Catellatospora sp. TT07R-123: one gene and its partner. The protein of the gene in region 1 interacts with the protein of each later gene in a pairwise test. Links are inferred from orthologs where the notes say so. Each region holds a gene or a part of one and is shown in the gene's direction. Other genes may lie near its edges.

Evidence for each region. Proteins that work in one complex are often made in the same cells at the same time.
Region 2: the proteins of Cs7R123_RS36905 (region 1) and Cs7R123_RS10490 interact in binary tests that used the Escherichia coli proteins (3 or more experiments, as listed by UniProt). The link is inferred for Catellatospora sp. TT07R-123 from one-to-one orthologs.

The regions. Positions count from the first base shown.
Region 1 is NZ_BNEM01000002.1:3,836,005-3,841,565, forward strand. What follows is about bases 767-4,983. They hold Cs7R123_RS36905 (multifunctional oxoglutarate decarboxylase/oxoglutarate dehydrogenase thiamine pyrophosphate-binding subunit/dihydrolipoyllysine-residue succinyltransferase subunit), read left to right. Parts: upstream 767-1,081; coding sequence 1,082-4,783; downstream 4,784-4,983. Other genes in these bases: Cs7R123_RS36900 (hypothetical protein), read left to right, coding at 767-924; Cs7R123_RS36910 (DUF6104 family protein), read left to right, coding at 4,878-4,983. Also shown: Cs7R123_RS36895 (GNAT family N-acetyltransferase), read right to left, coding at 1-167; more of Cs7R123_RS36900, read left to right, coding at 247-766; more of Cs7R123_RS36910, read left to right, coding at 4,984-5,054; Cs7R123_RS36915 (glycosyltransferase family 39 protein), read left to right, coding at 5,109-5,561. UniProt on the Escherichia coli protein: E1 component of the 2-oxoglutarate dehydrogenase (OGDH) complex which catalyzes the decarboxylation of 2-oxoglutarate, the first step in the conversion of 2-oxoglutarate to succinyl-CoA and CO(2).
Region 2 is NZ_BNEM01000001.1:2,477,002-2,481,222, reverse strand. The notes cover bases 410-3,286. They hold Cs7R123_RS10490 (ABC-F family ATP-binding cassette domain-containing protein), read left to right. Parts: upstream 410-987; coding sequence 988-2,586; downstream 2,587-3,286. Other genes in these bases: Cs7R123_RS10485 (hypothetical protein), read right to left, coding at 2,659-3,286; Cs7R123_RS10495 (neutral zinc metallopeptidase), read right to left, coding at 410-836. Also shown: more of Cs7R123_RS10495, read right to left, coding at 1-409; more of Cs7R123_RS10485, read right to left, coding at 3,287-3,969; Cs7R123_RS10480 (helix-turn-helix domain-containing protein), read left to right, coding at 4,117-4,221. UniProt on the Escherichia coli protein: Genetic data indicate it may be involved in ribosome assembly or function.

The DNA.
Region 1 (5,561 bases):
TAGGCGTCGAACTCGTCCTGGTCGAGCCCGCTCGGGTCGAGCTGGGCACCCATCTCTTCGGCGAACACGCGGTAGCGCAGCCGCTGGGCCGCCTCCACCGTCGCCGCATCTCCCGCGATCAACGCGGAGTAGCCCGTAGGGGCTGCGGTCAACAACATCTGCGTCATGTGCATTGTGTAGAAGCGCTGGATAAAGCCTGTACCTGCGATGGGTGACGGGCACGTGAAGAGTGAAAGGCTTATGGGCATGACCGAGCACATCGTGATCGACGCCGATCGCACCGGGCCGCCCGCCACGGGCAACGGCGGCTGGACCAGCGGACTCGTGGCCGAGAAGGTGGCCGCGCCCGGCGGGACCGTCGAGGTGACGCTGCGGCAGCCGCCGCCGGTGGGCGTGCCGCTGGCCGTGACCGCCGAGGACGGCGGCTGGGCGGTGCGCGACGAGGGCGGGCTGCTGGTGGCGACGGCGGCGGTACGCACCGCGGAGATCGAGCCGGTGCCGCCGGTGAGCCGCACCGAGGCGCTCGCCGCGACCGGCCGCTACCCCGGCCACGCCGGCCACCCCTTCCCCACCTGCTACGTGTGCAGCCCGCAGCGGGCCGACGGCCTGCGGATCTTCCCCGGCCCGCTGCCGGACGGCCGCACCGCGGCGGCGTTCACGATGCCGCCGCAGGTGTCCGTGCCGGTGGTGTGGGCGGCGCTGGACTGCCCCGGCGGCTGGACGGTGCTCACTGCCGCGCAGCCGTTCGTGCTGGGCCGGATGGCCGCGGTGGTCGACGCGCTGCCGGAGCCGGACGACGAGTGCGTCGTGACGGGCGCCCTGGTGCGGCGCGAGGGGCGCAAGGCGCTGGTCCGCACCTCGCTGTACGCCGCCACCGGCGCCCTGCTCGCCCGCGCCGAGGCCACCTGGATCGCGGTGGCGTAGCACACATTCACCCCGGTGCGCCCGCGATCCCGGCTGTCGGGACTGTGTCATGCGACACGGAGGCCTGCCGCCCGTGCTCGGGCGTACGGCAGCGCGTAGCCTGGGACGCGGTTTTCTGAGTACTCGTTAAAGACATGCGGAAGAGGCGAAAGTACCCGTGTCGACCCAGCAGAGCTCGGGCACCGGCCCAAGCGGTCGCTCAGTGCAGGACAACCCGCTCGCGAGCTTCGGCCCGAACGAGTGGATCGTGGAGGAGATGTACCAGCGGTACCTCGCCGATCCCACCAGCGTCGATCCCGCCTGGCACGATTTCTTCGCCGACTACAAGCCGGCCGACGGCGCGGCGCCCGCGAGCGCGAAGCCCGCCGCCAAGGCCGCCGCGCCCGCGCAGCCCGCCGCCCCGGCCGCCCAGCCCGCCGCCCCGGCCCCCGCGCAGGCCGCCCCGGTGCAGGCCAAGCCGGTCGAGAAGGCCGCCGCGCCGAAGGCCGCGGCCCCGGCCGAGCCCGCCGGCACCACGATCGTGCCGTTGCGCGGCATCGCCGCCAAGATCGTCGAGAACATGGACGCCTCGCTGGAGGTGCCCACCGCGACCAGCGTGCGCGCCGTCCCGGCGAAGCTGCTGTCGGACAACCGCATCGTGATCAACAATCACCTGCAGCGCGGTCGCGGCGGCAAGGTCAGCTTCACCCACCTGATCGGGTACGCCCTGGTCCGGGCGCTGGCCATGCACCCGGAGCTGAACAACCACTTCGGCCAGAACAACGGCAAGCCCGCGATGGTCGTGCCCGCGCACGTGAACCTGGGCATCGCCATCGACCTGGCCAAGCCCGACGGCTCGCGCACGCTCGTGGTGCCGTCGATCAAGACGTGCGAGACCATGGACTTCCGCCAGTTCTGGCAGGCGTACGAGGACGTGGTCCGGCGCGCCCGCAAGAACGAGCTGACCATGGACGACTACAGCGGGACCACCATCTCGCTGACCAACCCGGGCGGCATCGGCACGGTGCACTCGATCCCGCGCCTGATGCAGGGCCAGAGCGCCATCATCGGCGTCGGCGCGATGGAGTACCCGGCGCCGTTCTCCGGCATGAGCGACGCCCAGCTGGCCGACATGGCCGTCAGCAAGATCATCTCGCTGACCAGCACCTACGACCACCGGGTCATCCAGGGCGCCCAGTCCGGCGAGTTCCTGAAGGTCATGCACGAGCTGCTGCTCGGCGAGCACGGCTTCTACGACGAGATCTTCACCGCGCTGCGCATCCCGTACGAGCCGGTCCGCTGGATCCGGGACATCGCGCACACCTCCGAGGGCCAGATCGACAAGGCCGCGCGGGTCATCGAGCTGATCCACTCCTACCGGGTCCGCGGCCACCTGATGGCCGACACCGACCCGCTGGAGTTCCACATCCGCAAGCACCCGGACCTCGACGTCCGCGAGCACGGGCTGACCCTGTGGGACCTGGACCGCTCGTTCCCGGTCGGCGGCTTCGCCGGCAAGGACACGATGAAGCTGCGCGACATCCTGGGCGTGCTGCGCGACTCCTACTGCCGCCGCGTCGGCGTGGAGTACATGCACATCTCCGACCCGGAGGAGCGCCACTGGATCCAGACGCGCGTGGAGCAGAAGTACACCAAGCCCACGTCGGAGGAGCAGAAGCACGTGCTGGGCCGGCTCAACGCCGCCGAGGCGTTCGAGACGTTCCTCCAGACCAAGTACGTCGGCCAGAAGCGGTTCTCGCTGGAGGGCGGCGAGTCGCTGATCCCGCTGCTGGACGAGGTGCTCCAGGCGTCCTCCGAGGGCGGCCTCGACGAGGTCGTCATCGGCATGGCCCACCGCGGCCGCCTCAACGTGCTGGCCAACATCGTCGGCAAGCCGTACGAGAAGATCTTCGGCGAGTTCGAGGGGCACCTCGACCCGAAGACCGCGCAGGGCTCCGGCGACGTCAAGTACCACCTGGGCATGACCGGCAAGTTCACCAGCCCCGACGGCGCCTTCACGACCACCGTGTCGCTGGCGGCCAACCCGTCGCACCTGGAGGCCGTCGACCCGGTGCTGGAGGGCATCGTCCGGGCCAAGCAGGACCGGCTCGACCTGGGCCTGCAGGGTTACACCGTGCTGCCGCTGCTGGTGCACGGCGACGCGGCGTTCGCGGGCCAGGGGGTCGTCGCCGAGACGCTGAACCTGTCCCAGCTGCGCGGCTACCGCACCGGCGGCACCGTGCACGTGGTCGTCAACAACCAGGTCGGCTTCACCACCGCCCCGGAGTACAGCCGCTCCTCGCTGTACAGCACCGACGTCGCGCGCATGATCCAGGCGCCGATCTTCCACGTCAACGGCGACGACCCCGAGTCGGTCGTCCGCGTCGCCCGCCTGGCCTTCGACTACCGCCAGGAGTTCAACAAGGACGTCGTGATCGACCTGGTCTGCTACCGCCGCCGCGGGCACAACGAGGGCGACGACCCGTCGATGACCAACCCGCTGATGTACAAGATCATCGACACCAAGCGCTCGGTCCGCAAGCTCTACACCGAGGAGCTGATCGGCCGGGGCGACATCACCGTCGACCAGGCCGAGGAGGCGCTGCGCGACTACCAGACGCAGCTGGAGACGGTCTTCAAGGCCACCCGCGACGCCGTCGCCGGGGTGTCCAGCCGCCTGACCCGCGCCCGCGAGGTGCTGCCCGAGCCGACCGTGGCCACCGCGGTCCCGGCCGACCTGGTCCGCCGCATCGGCGAGGCGCACACCTCGCCGCCGGAGGGCTTCACCCCGCACAAGCGCATCCAGCAGCTGCTGGAGAAGCGCGCCAAGATGGCGGTCGAGGGCGAGATCGACTGGGGCTTCGGCGAGATCCTGGCGTTCGGCTCGCTGCTCTCGCAGGGCGTCACCGTGCGCCTGTCCGGCCAGGACAGCCGCCGCGGCACGTTCGTGCAGCGCCACGCCGCGATCGTGGACGCGCTGACCGGCGGCGACTTCCTGCCGGTCAACACCGTGGCCAGCCCCGAGGCCCGCTTCCACGTGCAGGACTCGCTGCTGAGCGAGTACGCCGCGATGGGCTTCGAGTACGGCTACTCCGTCGAGAACCCCAACGCGCTGGTGCTGTGGGAGGCGCAGTTCGGCGACTTCGTCAACGGCGCCCAGTCGGTGATCGACGAGTTCATCAGCTCCGGCGAGGTCAAGTGGGGCCAGCAGTCCAGCGTGGTCGTGCTGCTGCCGCACGGGCACGAGGGCCAGGGCCCGGACCACACCTCCGGCCGCCCCGAGCGCTGGCTCCAGCTCGCCGCCGAGGACAACATCCGCGTGGCGATCCCCTCGACGCCCGCCAGCCACTTCCACCTGCTGCGCCGCCAGGCCCTGTCGCCCAAGCGCAAGCCGCTGGTCGTGTTCACGCCCAAGTCGCTGCTGCGCCACCGCCTCGCGGTGTCCTCGGTGGCCGACTTCACCACCGGCACCTTCCAGCCGGTGCTGGGCGAGACCGCGCAGCTGGACGCGGCGCAGGTCAAGCGGGTGCTGTTCTGCTCGGGCAAGGTCTACTACGACCTGGTCCAGGCGCGGCAGGAGCGGGGCATCACCGACACCGCGATCATCCGGCTGGAGCAGCTCTACCCGCTGCCGGTCGAGGAGGTCAAGGCGGAGCTGGCCAAGTACCCGGCGGCCGAGGACTTCTGCTGGGTGCAGGAGGAACCGGCCAACCAGGGTGCCTGGTCGTTCGTGGCGCTGAACCTGCTGGAGCACCTGGACGGGGTGCGCATGCGCCGCATCTCCCGCCCGTCCGCGGCCGCCCCGGCCGTGGGCTCCACCAAGCTCCACGACGTCGAGCAGTCCGCGCTGATCGAGGCGGCGCTCCCGCGCCCGGCCTGACCCTTTAGGCGATGATCGCCGTTTCGGGTCACTGGACGCAGTCAGAACGCGTCCCGTGACCCGAAACGGCGATCTCCATATCCGGAGGCACACGATGTACTTCACCGATCGCGGGATCGAGGAGCTGGTCGAGCGGCGGGGGGATGAGCAGGTCACGCTGGAGTGGCTGGCCGAGCGCCTGCGCGACTTCATCGACCTCAACCCGGAGTTCGAGATCCCGGTCGAGCGCTTCGCCACCTGGCTCGCCCGCCTGGACGACGACGAGGAGTAGGCCGGGTCGGCCATCCTCGACCGGCGGGACGGCCCGGCGGCTAGCGTGGACAGGGTGGCGGGACGGCCGCGCACCCTGAGCCTGTGGCCCGTGCTGCTGATGGCGGCCGTGGCGGCCGCGCTGGCCGGGTTCCTGGCATACAGCGCGGCGCGGGTGCGCATCCCGTACGGGATCTTCCAGCACCCGCCCCTGTACGGCTTCTGGCGCCCCGAGCTGCCCAGCTCGGCGCTGCTCATGATCCCGGCCGGGCTGCTGCTGACCGGGGTGGCCGTGCTGGTCACCTCGGTGCGGTTGCCCACCTGGGCGGCGCTGGTCCTGGTGATCGCGGCGGGGACGGTCACCGCCGCCGCGGCCGACCTGATCCGGGGCGACCCGTCCCACCTGGTCCGGGGCCTGTCCGAGGGACTGGTGGAACACCGCTACTACTACCCGGCCGACCAGCACTTCGTACGCGAGCTGGGCATCCGGGGGTTCGTGGCGCAGCAGCCGCACCTGGTGCACCTGTTC
Region 2 (4,221 bases), on another replicon or contig:
ACGCTCTTGAACAGCGGGGCGCCGGTGGCGTCCGTGGTCTTGCTGGCCGCGTTGGCCCACACCCCGGCGTAGCAGTCGGCCTGGAGCTCCATCGCGACCGAGTAGCGGTTGGCGTTGGACGGGTCGCGCTGCTGGGCGCGGCGCACCTGGGCCTCGGTGCCGGTCAGGGTCTGGATGTGGTGGCCGTACTCGTGGGCGAGCACGTACGCCTGGGCGAACTGGCCCTTGGCGCCGAACCGGCTGGCCAGCTCGTTGTAGAAGGCCAGGTCGATGTACACGTGGTTGTCGCCGGGGCAGTAGAACGGGCCGACGCCGGAGGTGGCCGGGCCGCACGCGGTGTTGACCGAGCCGGTGAAGTACCGCGTGGTCGCCTTCTGGTACGGCTGGCCGAAGTACTGCGGCATCGCGCTCTGCCAGTAGTTCTGGATCGAGTTGATGTAGAGCAGGTTGCGGCAGGCCGCGTCGTTGAAGCGGTCGGGGTTGTCCTTGCCGCACTTGGTGGCCAGGTCCCCGGTGGCGCCCGTGTCGCCGGGCTGCTTCTGGGTGGCGGGCTGCTCGACCCCGCCGAGACCGCTGAAGATGCCGGAACCGCCGCCGGTGCACAGCAGGATGCCCACGCACAGCGCCCCGACCAGCAGCACCACCATGCCGATCTTGCTACGCAGCAGGCTGGGCAGCAGGGCGCCCAGGCAACCGGCACCGGCGCCGCCCATGCCGCCGCCTCCGCCGCCGCCCATGGGTGGGAAGTTGAAGCCGCCTCCGCCGCCTCCGCCGCCCTGCCCACGCATGTCCTCGACCTGGGACGGGTCGAGTTCGGCGTTTTCATTGATGCTCACGTTGGCCAGCCTAAGCATGTTTGTGGGCAATTACACCCAAATCATGGCGTCGAACGGCCAAATGCCGTGGCAGGCATGGTCGGCACCCCCGGTAGAATGGGTTCCTCGTTCCCTGTGCCACCCGGTGGCCGCCCCCGACCTGGGAGAGATCATGATCACGGCCACCGGCCTGGAACTGCGCGCAGGCGCGCGCATCCTCCTGGGGGAGACCGCTCTGCGGGTCCAGCCCGGCGACCGCATCGGCCTCGTCGGCCGCAACGGTGCCGGCAAGACCACCACCCTGAAGGTGCTCGCAGGGGAGGGCTCGCCCTACGCGGGGCTGGTCGACCGGCGCGGACCCGTCGGCTACCTGCCGCAGGACCCGCGCACCGGCGACCTCGAGATCACCGCCGCCGACCGGGTGCTGTCCGCCCGCGGCCTGGACGTGCTGCGCAACGAGATGAAGGCCCTGGAGGGCCGCCTCGCCGAGGACGACAAGTTCATGCGGCGCTACGGGCAGCTGGAGGACCAGTTCTCCGCCCTCGGCGGATACGGTGCCGAGTCCGAGGCCGCCCGCATCTGCGCGAACCTCGGCCTGCCCGACCGCGTCCTCGCCCAGACCCTGGGCACCCTCTCCGGCGGCCAGCGCCGCCGCATCGAGCTGGCCCGGATCCTGTTCCGCGACGCCACCGAGACCGGCGGCGGCATCCTGCTGCTCGACGAGCCGACCAACCACCTCGACGCCGACTCCATCACCTGGCTGCGCAGCTTCCTCAGCGGCCACAAGGGCGGCCTGGTGGTCATCTCCCACGACGCCTCACTGCTGGACGCCGTGGTCAACAAGGTGTGGTATCTCGACGCGAACCGCGCCGTGGTCGACAGCTACAACATGGGCTGGAAGACCTACCTTGAGGCGCGCGAGACCGACGAGCGCCGCCGCAAGCGCGAGCGCGCCAACGCCGAGAAGAAGGCCGGCGCCCTGATGGCGCAGGCCGACAAGCTGCGTGCCAAGGCCACCAAGACCATCGCCGCGCAGAACATGGCCAAGCGCGCCGAGAAGATGATCTCCGGGCTGGACGAGGTGCGCGCCGCCGACAAGGTGGCCAAGGTGCGCTTCCCCACCCCGGCCGCCTGCGGCAAGACGCCGCTGACGGCGGAGGGGCTGTCGAAGTCGTACGGCTCGCTGGAGATCTTCACCGACGTCAACGTCGCGGTCGACCGCGGCTCGCGCGTGGTCATCCTGGGCCTCAACGGCGCGGGCAAGACCACCCTGCTGCGCATGCTCGCGGGCATGCTGGAGCCCGACACCGGCGAGGTGAAGGCCGGTCACGGCCTGCGGCTGGGCTACTACGCCCAGGAGCACGAGACGCTGGACGTCGAGCGGACCATCCTCGACCACATGCGCTCGGCCGCGCCGGAGCAGACCGACACCGAGCTGCGCCGCATCCTGGGCGCGTTCCTGTTCAGCGGCGACGACGTGGACAAGCCCGCGGGCGTGCTGTCCGGCGGGGAGAAGACCCGGCTGGCGCTGTCGACGCTGGTCTGCTCGGGCGCGAACGTGCTGCTGCTCGACGAGCCCACCAACAACCTCGACCCGGTCAGCCGCGAGCAGGTGCTCGACGCGATCGCCCGATACCCCGGGGCGATCGTCCTGGTCACCCACGACCCGGGCGCCGTCTCGGCGCTCAAGCCAGACCGCGCCATCCTCCTGCCCGACGGCGACGAGGACGCCTGGTCCGACGACCTGCTCGAACTCGTCGAACTCGCCTGACCTGAGTGTTAAGAAGGGCACCTGCTACATCGCAAAGCGATGAGAAGGTGCCCTTCCTTTCGTCGGGCGGCGCTACCAGGGCGTGGACAGGACCGCCTCGATGACCATCGCGGACAGGGCGCCTACGGCGACCAGGATCAGCGGGGCGGGCACCGGGTTCCCGCCGGGGCGTTCAGGAGCCACCGCGGCGATCGTCAGCCAGGGGAAGTACGGCAGCCACGCGTGCTCGATCCCGCCGCGCGCCAGCCCGGCCCCGATCGAGAACAGCACCGCCGCCGCGGCGCCCACCAGGAACGGCCAGCCAGGGGTGTTGCGCACCTTGCGCAGGCTCGCGTACAGCGGCGGCCCGGCGGCCAGCAGCAGCGCGCACACGCTGATCAGGCTCCACCACAGCACCGAGCGGTGCGGCTCGATGCGCTGGTTGAAATCGTCGTAGGCGGCGCCCAGCCCGTCGGTCCAGGCGAAGCCCAGCGTCGCCGCCCCGAGCACCGGCAGCAGCGCGCCCAGCCCGCTGAACAGGTTCAGGGCGGCCCGGCGGCGCGCGAAGTACAGGCACACCACCGACAGCCCGAGCCACGCCGCGGCGTACGAGAACAGCGCCGCCACGCCGAGCAGCAGCCCGGCCAGCACCGCCCACAGCGCCGCGCGCCAGCCGTGCCGCCGGGTGGCCCGCACCCCGGCCAGCGTCATCGCCGCCCCGATGGCGGCCACGACGGCGTCCATCGACACCGCCACCCACACCGCGTACGGCGCGAGCATCAGCACCGGCGCGTACGCCCGCGCGGTCTGCTCGCCGCCCATGTCGCGCACCGCGGCCAGGATCAGCGGCACCGACAGCGCCCCGACCGCGGTCACCAGCAGTGCCAGCGTGAGGTGGCTGCTGACCCCGAGCCGCTGCACCGCCCACAGCAGCAGCACCGGCGCGGGCGGGTGCCCGCGGGTGGCGCTGGTGTGCTCGGCCGAGCGGCTGGTGAACGTGCTCAGGTAGCCCAGCGGGTCGTCGCCGACCTCCTGCACGTCGCCCAGGTAGCTGTCCGGCGACAGCGAACGGGTGAATCCGTCCGCGCCGTCGACCAGGGCCAGCGCGGCCGCCCAGGCGAACATCGCGACCGCCGAGCCGACGCTGACCGACCACCACGGCAGTCGATGCAGCCAACCGCGCCAGGCGGCCACCAGGACGGCGCCGGCGACCACCGGCGCGAGCATCGACAGTGGGGAGATCGTGAGTCGGTAGCTGCCGAGAAACGGTGCGCTGGCGGTGCCGAGCCGTGCCCCGGCGCGCACCGCCACCCAGGTCACGAGCAGGCCGGCGCCGGCCAGCAGCGCCCAGCCCAACAGGTCGCGCCACTGTCGGACGCGGTCGCTCGGGGGTTCAGCGGTCATGGCGCCATACGCTATATGCGGGCTATCGGGTACCCGACAGCACCTTGCGTGTCGGTTGGCATGGAATTGATATCTAGCGCATGATCGTCGGAGGCGGTCTAATAGGTGAGACCGCAACCGCATCGTCCGGGACGTGAGGAAGTCAACATGGCAGCCACCGGTACAGCTACCGCCACCGAGAAGGGTCGCCGGATCGTCGGCACCGAACGCCAGACGCTCGCCAAGGACCTCGTGAAGCGCTACACGTCGGGT